One region of the Raoultibacter timonensis genome, then DNA from elsewhere that is predicted to be linked to it. Evidence: predicted binding sites of a transcription regulator. Region 1 holds the regulator's gene; the other holds the start of a gene.
What was found. Region 1 encodes LexA, which represses DNA repair genes until DNA is damaged. Its sites were predicted from a motif close to CNAACANNTGTTNG; they were not measured.
Positions count from the first base shown of each region.

Region 2: MWL89_RS15220 (Y-family DNA polymerase) is a predicted target of LexA. The motif match lies at 1,767-1,780, and genes of this name have one in related genera.

Region 1 covers NZ_AP025564.1:2,060,056-2,064,434, reverse strand. The annotation lists gene MWL89_RS08455 (InlB B-repeat-containing protein) at 1-875, shown strand, start outside; gene hflX (GTPase HflX) at 1,065-2,375, shown strand; gene lexA (transcriptional repressor LexA) at 2,454-3,098, opposite strand; gene MWL89_RS08440 (hypothetical protein) at 3,214-3,513, shown strand; gene MWL89_RS08435 (ATP-binding cassette domain-containing protein) at 3,925-4,379, shown strand, end outside.
Region 2 covers NZ_AP025564.1:3,746,107-3,750,485, reverse strand. The annotation lists gene MWL89_RS15230 (signal peptidase II) at 1-28, shown strand, start outside; gene MWL89_RS15225 (MATE family efflux transporter) at 60-1,526, opposite strand; gene MWL89_RS15220 (Y-family DNA polymerase) at 1,818-3,155, shown strand; gene MWL89_RS15215 (YolD-like family protein) at 3,148-3,495, shown strand; gene MWL89_RS15210 (MFS transporter) at 3,638-4,379, shown strand, end outside.

The DNA.
Region 1 (4,379 bases):
CGGCGGGAAGAAACGGCGGAGCATTCGCGTTCGGCGCCATGGATGACGATCAGAACGCTACCGAGATGTTTGTCTCGTCATCGAGCATTACGGACAACGCGGCAGGGGATTCGGGCGGCGGTGTTTGGACGCCGTACGAAAACCTTGGGCACTTAACCGTCGATACCGAAGGGCAAATCGAGGATACCACGGTGTTCTCCGGCAATACCGCTTCGCGAGAACTGGAATCGGTGCTGCTCGGCAACCCTGGCGATATTGCCTTGCATGACGAGAGGATTCATACGCGAAGCTTCTCCGAACGTCCCGAGAGCTACGACGCGTCAGGCCTCCCGTTCCGCGCAGCCGATGCTGTCTTCGAATACGGGTACAACAACTACGACATCAGCTATCGGAGAGCCGCGATGGTGCTCTACGACGGAAATGGGGCGACGGGCGGTGCGGTGCCGGTCGATAATCGAAAGTACCTGCCTGGCGATGTCGCCGCAGTGAAAGCGGAGCATACGCTCGTGCGAGAAGGGTACACGTTCGGAGGTTGGTCTTTCAAGGCGGACGGCGGCGAGCCGGTGCCGGTGTCTATCGACATGGGGGATACCGATGTGACACTGTATGCTATATGGGTGAAAAACCCCGATCCGGTCGATCCCGTTGACCCGACGGAGCCAACCGATCCCGGCGAGTCGACCGATCCCGGGACCCCTGGGCAGCTCGTCGGCTCCAACCAGCCGAGCGGCTCTGCGAGTTTGAAAGACTCCGCAGCTGGGCTGGCGAAGACGGGTGATGCGCTCGCCGCTGTCGGTATCGCGGTTGCGACACTCGGCAGCCTAGCGGCTGCGATAGCCGCATGGAGCAGGAGCAGGCGGCGCATGCCCGAATGACGTGACTCCGCGAAGGGAAGCGTAACGAAATGCAAACGCGGGTGTTGCCTGCCGTGCGGCACCCGTGCTAGTATCTGAGACCGATGTTCGTTCGGGAAAGGACGGGGTACGTACATGGCCACGATAAGGTTGCGGTAAGCGCTCTCATTCATATACACGCCATCTGAACCTTACGAAAGGCCATAGACCATGACCCAATCCAAGCATTTCACTATAGAAGAGGTACGCGAGCGCGCCGTGCTCGTGGGGGTCGATCGCGGCGATACGACGTGGCCCGTTTCCGAAAGCCTTGCAGAACTCGAGAGGCTCGCCAACACCGCCGGCGCCGACGTGGTTGCGGTAACGTCGCAAAAGCTCGATGCGCCGAATCCGCGTACGTTCGTCGGCTCGGGAAAGGCCGAGGAAGTTGCCGACCTCTGCCGCGCCCATAGCGCCGATATCGTGATATTCGATGACGAGCTTACCCCATCGCAGCAAACGAACCTTGAGAGGGTCGTTCCGAAGGAGGTCAAGGTAATCGATCGAACGGCGCTGATCCTCGATATATTCGCGCTGCATGCGACGAGCAAAGAGGGGCGTTTGCAGGTGAGGCTTGCTCAGAACCAATACCTTCTTCCGCGTCTTCGGGGCATGTGGGCCCACCTTGCCTCGAACCGCATGGGCGGCGGCGTCGGATCGAGGTTCGGCGAGGGCGAAAGCCAGCTCGAGGTCGACCGCAGGATGGTGCGCAAACGCATAACCTCGATCAAACGCGAGCTGAAGCAGCTGAACGAAGTGCGCGCGCTTCAGCGCGAGGGGCGGTACAAAAGCGGCATGTTCAAGGTATCCCTTGCGGGCTACACCAACGCCGGCAAATCGAGCCTCCTCAATGCGCTCACCGATGCGGGCGTGCTCAGCTACGATAAGCTGTTTGCCACGCTCGATTCGACGACGAGGAAATTCGTGCTTCCCGAGGGGCGCGAGATAACCCTTACCGATACCGTCGGATTCATTCAGAAGCTTCCGCATACGCTGGTCGAGGCATTCAAATCGACGCTCGACGAGATCGTGGGCGCTGATTTGATCCTTCATGTCATCGACGCTTCTTCAGACGAACGGGAGGCGCAGATTCAGTCGGTCGAAGAGGTGCTCGGGCAGATCGGAGCGCACGACATCAAGCGCGTCGAGGTGTTCAACAAGATCGATCTTCTCGGCGAGGTCGAAAAGGAGGCGCTGTCGAACAGGCATCCCGATGCGATACTCGTCTCGGCGCTCAGTGGAGCCGGCATAGACGCTCTGGTGAAGAGAATTGCAGCGGTGGCCTCAGCTCACGACGAGCTTATCAGCGTGCTGGTTCCCTACAGCAGAGGCGATCTTGTCTCGATCGCCCACGAACGTGCCTTGATCGTTCTCGAGGAACACGGCGAGGACGGTACGCGCATCGATATGCAGATAGGCCCCGCATACGCTTCGATGTTCGAGGCGTTCCGCGTCGAGGTGCAATCGCCCATCGACGCGTAGCCTCGTAGCTTCCGGAAAAGAATCGGCCCCGATCGACGATTGCGATCGGGGCCGACTGCCGTTGGGCGGAAAACGTATTTAAAGGCGCCTGAATACGGCGACGACTTTACCGGCTATGGAGCAATCGGTTGTGATGATGGGATCCATCGACGAGTTTTCCGGTTGCAGGCGTATGTGATTCGATTCTTTGTAGAAGCGCTTGACCGTAGCGCCGTCGTCCATGATGGCTACTACGATATCGCCGTTATCGGCGGTGGGTTGCTCTTTCACTACCACGTAATCGCCGCTGTTGATGCCGGCCTCGATCATGGAATCGCCGCGGACGGAAAGCAGGAACGCTGCGGCATCGCCGACGATTTCGGTTGGGAGGGTGATGGTGTCGGTGATGTTCTCCTCTGCGAGGATGGGAGAACCGGCTGCGACATCGCCGACCAGAGGAAGGTTGACCAGGTTGCCGAAGGTGGGCTGTATAAGATCGTCGATGCCCGATCCCGAGTGGTCTTCAAGCTGGTAGGTGAGGGCGATCGAGCGGGACTTGAGCGGATCTCGCTTGATGAGCCCTTTGTCTTCGAGCGCTTTGAGATGGACGTGAACCGTTGAAGGGGAGGAGAGGCCAAGGCTCTGACACACTTCACGCACGGTGGGGCCGTATCCCTTCTCGCGAATGCAGTCCTCGATGCAGTCGAGTACTGCCTGCTGGCGTTTCGTGACTTTTTCTGCCATGTGGCTTCCTTTCAAAACTTCGAACAAATGTTTGAAAAATATCTTGACATGAACTTTTGTTCGCCATATAGTATACACGAACAAAGGTTCTAGGCAAGAGCAAGGAGGCACATTTATGAAGAATTTCGAAGCGCGCTATACCGTGGTCGGAACATCCGCCCTCAAGGTCGATGCCTCCCAAAACCAAGCCCATGCTGCTATCATCGAATTCCCTGCATCCGGCAAAACCGGAAGGCCGCGCCATGCGGCGAGCCGGCATCTGCACGGAAGAGTCTCCGATCTTGAACTTGTCAGCGAGCTCCGAACGGGAACCGCCCGCGGCAAGGCATTCGGGCGCATTGCTCCCTGGCAGTCCGTTTCCGCTGGCGTTGTGCTCGCTGCAGCTGCTTTTGCCACCATCTTCCTTGGGATATAACGGTTAACCATCCTATCTTCCGCAGAAGCTGCGTTCTGTGAGAAGAGCTGCGTAGCGCCCCGGTTCGCCGGGGCGCATTTCGTTTCGAGGGGAGCTTGCTTCGCCGTGCTGATGGTGGGCGGCACGTATCGGGCGAGCGTTGCTATTCGAAGGCCGCCCGCGCGCCTCCGAGCGGAAAGCGTGCTTTTCGATTTTTGTATGATGTGTTACACTTCGAATGATCATACGCCATGGGCGTTGTACCCGTCATCAAGGAGAAGGACATGCGCAAATAACGATTGCCTTCGGGCATCCCCTAAGCAGACAGTATTCTTTTGTCGCAACCGGGTGCGCAATCGTTATCGTATCAGCCATGTCCCAGATTTCCATTGCATTTCATTCGCGTTGCGCCTTCGTTCAATGGAGGTCGCCATGTTCATTACCTTGCACAATGTGTCATATACCTACGATGATTCCCCTGTACCTGCGCTCGAAGGGCTTTCGGCGACGTTTGCCGAGGGGTGGACCGGTATCGTGGGAAACAACGGAGCCGGGAAAAGCACGCTCCTAAAACTCCTTTGCGGACATCTTCGGCCCGACGGGGGTACGATCAGACCTGCGGCTTCAGGGGTGTATTGCGCTCAAGAGACCGCCTTGGAGCCCGAAAACCTCTACGATTTCGCATCCGACTACTCAGCCGAGGCGGTTCGCCTCCGCGCTTCGCTCGAACTCGAAGACGATTGGCTGTGGCGTTACGGCACCCTTTCGCATGGCGAGCGCAAACGCATACAGGTTGCCTGTGCGCTTTCCCTTAATCCGGCGGTTGTGTCGCTCGACGAGCCGACGAACCATCTCGATAGCCAGACGCGGGAAGTCCTGCTCGGTGC
Region 2 (4,379 bases), 1.7 Mb from region 1:
CCAAACAAGCGATGATGCTCTCGCATAGCCCTTCGCCCTCGCCCTCGTGCTCGCGCGCGCTACGCCTCGCTTTCGGCAATCTTTCCTTGTATCACGAAACGCTCGCGGAAGAGAAAGGCTGCGGTGATCGCCACTGCGGCAAGGCCGCCGCCGATCGAACCGAGAAACAGCGATTGCAGATGGTCGAATTGGGTGAATACCGGCAACAGGAACGGGAATGCGATGAACTTCACGAGAATGTAGGACCCTTGCTGTAGCACGATGAGCGCGTTTGCTATCCCCGCTTGCCCCGAGGCTTGAAAATAGCTCGTTCCCACGATGCGCACCATCGATATAGGAACGGTAAGCGCTGAGGCTCGAAGAACCCAGCAGGCAAACGGGACGTCGGCTGCATCGATCCCGAACATGCCGACGAAGAGTTCCGGTGCAAGTTCAACCGCGGCCCAGAGGGGGAGGAGCGCTGCGAATCCGCATATGAACGTCCACCGTGCAAATTGATACGTGCGCCGCGGAAGGTCGGCTCCGCTGCAGTACCCGATGAACGGTCGCGCTGCGGTGGCGATTCCGATGCCGGGTACGAGGAGAAAGGCGGTTACGGCGTTTTCGATGCCCGATGCGGCAAGCGCTCCCCCGGTTGTCGTGCCGTGCGGAAGGGCTGAAATCGCGAAGGCTGTCACGAGGAAGTTCGTCGCGAAAATGCAGAACGCATCGGTTATCCTCAGCGCGCTCGAGGGGAAGCCGAGCGCCGCCGTTTTGAAGAGCATGCGAAAATCGGGGACCAGATCGCGCGCGCGAAGTTTGAAGGGCATATCCCGCTTCAGGAGAAACGCTATGGTCGCGATCATGGCGGCTGCTTGGCCTATGGCGGTAGCGCATGCGGCGCCGGCAGTCCCTGTGTCCATGACGATAACGAGCAGATAGCCGAGCGCTATATTGCACAGGATGCTGATGGTTTGGATGGCGAACACGCGATTCGGATACCCGGCGGTTCTCACGAAAGATGAGATGCCTGAGCTGAACGCGGTGAACAGGCTGCTCCAAGCTATGATTTGAAGAAACGGTCGCGCGTGGGGAAGCAGCGTTTCGCTCGCGCCCGCGAAGCGTAGAAGGGGGTCGGCAAACAAGGTTGCCGTCAGCGCGAAGGCAAGCGAGAGGACGGCTGCTGCGGCGATTCCCGTACCGGCTGCCCGAGCGGCTTTGCGGGTGTCGTGGGCGCCCATGCTCAAGGCTATGACGAACGATCCGCCATCCCCAACCAGAACCGCCAAAGCGGTGATGAGCAAAACAAACGGATCGCAGATGGTGATGGCGGCGACGCCGACGGTGCTGATGGCCTGTCCGACCAAAACGTGATCGACGGCGGTGTTTATGCGCATGAGAAGCAGCCCTGCAATGACGGGCAGGGCGAATCTGACCAAAGTGTGCGGGACGCTTCGACCGAGTGCTAAGCTTTCGAGCTTGTTCAAGGAAAACCTCTCAGTGCGGCATAGACGTTTCGTTTGGACCGTTCGGGCCGAACGGTCCATTAAGCCGTTCAACGCGGGCAAGGCGGTATCGAACGTCGCGGTTTCCGCTCAGTGTGCGGGTCATAGTATAAGTCATCGTGCGGATCTGCACCCAGACGGTGGGACCGAAAAGCGCGCCGCGAAACCACGGATTGGAGCTTTTCCGGAAGCGCCCTGCTGTACGCAGCGGTTCGGTTTGCGCGAAGATTGTCCAAAGCGCGGATGACGACGACCCGAAAACGCATTCTGCGGTATTATGAACGAACAAATGTTTTAGTATCCGATGCGGCCGTATACGAAAGGAGCGAAGGCGTGTCCGAAGATCGCAGCTACATCTGCATCGATCTCAAGTGCTTCTATGCAAGCGTCGAATGCGTCGAGCGCGGGCTCGATCCGTTCACGACGAACCTCGTCGTCGCCGATCCCGGCCGCACCGAAAAAACAATCTGCCTCGCCATTACGCCGGCCATGAAAGACCTTGGAATCTCGAACCGCTGCCGCGTGTTCGAGATTCCCTCGCACGTCAAGTACATCATGGCGAAACCCCAGATGACCCACTACATGAAGATTTCCGCCGACATCTACTCGATCTACCTGCGCTACGTATCGCCCGACGACATCCATGCCTATTCGATCGACGAGTGCTTCATCGACGCAACGCCGTACCTTTCGCTCTACCATATGACCGCCAAAGAGTTCGCCGCCATGCTCATGGATGTAGTGCTTGCCGAAACGGGTATCTGCGCTACGGCGGGTGTGGGCACGAATCTCTTTCTCGCAAAGGTTGCACTCGACATCACCGCAAAGCACGTCGAGGACAACATCGGGTACCTCGATCAAGCGGAATTCGAGCGCACGATACAAACGCATACCCCGATAACCGATATCCGGAACATCGGACCCGGCATCGCCAAGCGCCTTGCGAAGTTCGGCGTTTACGATCTTCGCGGCGTGTGCCGCATGGAAGAAGATGCGCTGTATCGGGAGTTCGGAGTGAACGCCGAATACCTCATCGACCATGCGCATGGCATCGAGCCGTGCACCATTGCCGAAATCCACGAATACGAGCCGAGCGCCCATTCCATGATGAGCGGACAGGTGCTGTCGTGCGATTACAGCTACGACGATGCGCTCGTGGTGCTGAAGGAAATGGTCGATGCTCTTGTACTCGATCTCGTTGAGAAGAACCTGGTGGCGGAAACGATATCGCTTTACGTGGGCTATGCGAGAGAGCGGGAAGATCGGGAGAATCGCAGCGATGGGGAGTTTTTCGATGGAGGCCACGGAAAGCGCCCGCTGCACGGCAGACGCAGCGTTCCCCATACCGGCGGAACCCGCAAGCAATTCGGGCGCACGAACCTCTATTCGAAGATCATGCCGCGTTTCATCGATCTCTTCGAGGAAACGACGCGCCGCGACAAGCCGATCCGTCGCATCAACGTGGGCTTCGGGGGCGTTGTTCCCGAGGAGTTCGCGACGGTCGATCTGTTCACCGACGAACAGGCGGAAGCCGAGGAGAAGAGCTTGCAGGAGGCGGTGCTTGCCGTGAAGGGCAAGTTTGGGAAGAACGCGCTTCTGCGCGGTATGAGCCTCGCAGAGAAGGCAACGGCTCGGGAGCGCAACGAGCAGGTCGGGGGGCATCATGCCTAGTGATCGCGCGCCGCGCGCCGGCAGGGCGCAGCAGTTCATGCCCTTTGCCGCGCTCAGGGGATACTACGATCTCATTCGCGAACGGGAGCGCATCGTGCAGCCGAAGCACGAGCTGACCGAAGAAGAAGCGCTCGTGCTTTCGAAGAAGCTCGCTCAAGTGAAGCGCCGAACGATGGTCCGCATCACCCATTACGATACGGATGCGTACATAACGACGCACGGCATGGTGAGCGATATCGACTATGCGTTTCGCACGATCACCGTGGTGCGCACCCGCATCCGCTTTGACGATATCGCCGACATGTGCGGCGAAGGCATTGCGGAAGAGGGAGATTACTGATAGGGAACTATCTTCCTTACGGGCTCTCGGTTCATATGCGCCTGCTTCACACAATCTTGTGCGGAACGTGGCGCGCGGTAATCCTATACTGAAGCAAAAGTGCCAGGGGGGATGGCGCTTGCTAGGCAGGACGGGGAAGGGAATGCCGAATACTGCACTGCGATCGGTAGTCGCGCTGTTTTTTGCAGGGTTTATCGCGTATGCATATAACAATGCTTTCATGGTTCTCTCGCCGCTTTATGTGATCGAGATCGGTGGAACTGTGGTTGATGTTGGTGTGCAGGGGTCGGTGTTCATGGCTGCTGCTATCGTTTTGCGTTTCTTTTCCGGCCCCTTGGCTGATAGATGCGGCACTCAACTCGTTATGGTTTTGGGGCTATCCGCGTTTGCCGTGTCGGGTTTTCTCATGGCTTATTGCGGCCAGGTTTGGCAGTTTATTGCACTGAGATGCATTCAGGCTGCTGGTCTTGCGGCATATTTTCCCTGTGCAACGGCTGCGGTAGCGGCTTTGGCCCCAGGGGATAAGACGGGATTTTATCTCGGGCTCTATCGGCTGGTTTCGTCCGCATCGCTTTTGTTCGGTCCGACTTTGGCTTTAGCGCTCGTTGAGGCAAGTGGCTACCGATCAAGTTTCATCTGCATGGGTCTTTGTGCCGGGCTTGCTGGGTGCGCGGTTTTAAGCATTTCTTCAAAGCGTTCGCGGTTGTATGCAGAAATCGACGCCGGGAGACAGGGGAAAAATGCGTTGCAGGGCAAGGACGAGCAACGACAAAGCGATAGAAATCTCGTACCGCGTATTCTGAAAAAAGCCATTATGCAATCGCCGCTCCTGATAGGAGAAGTTTTGGGCGCAACGTTCATTGCGGCTTTAGGGTATGGACTTC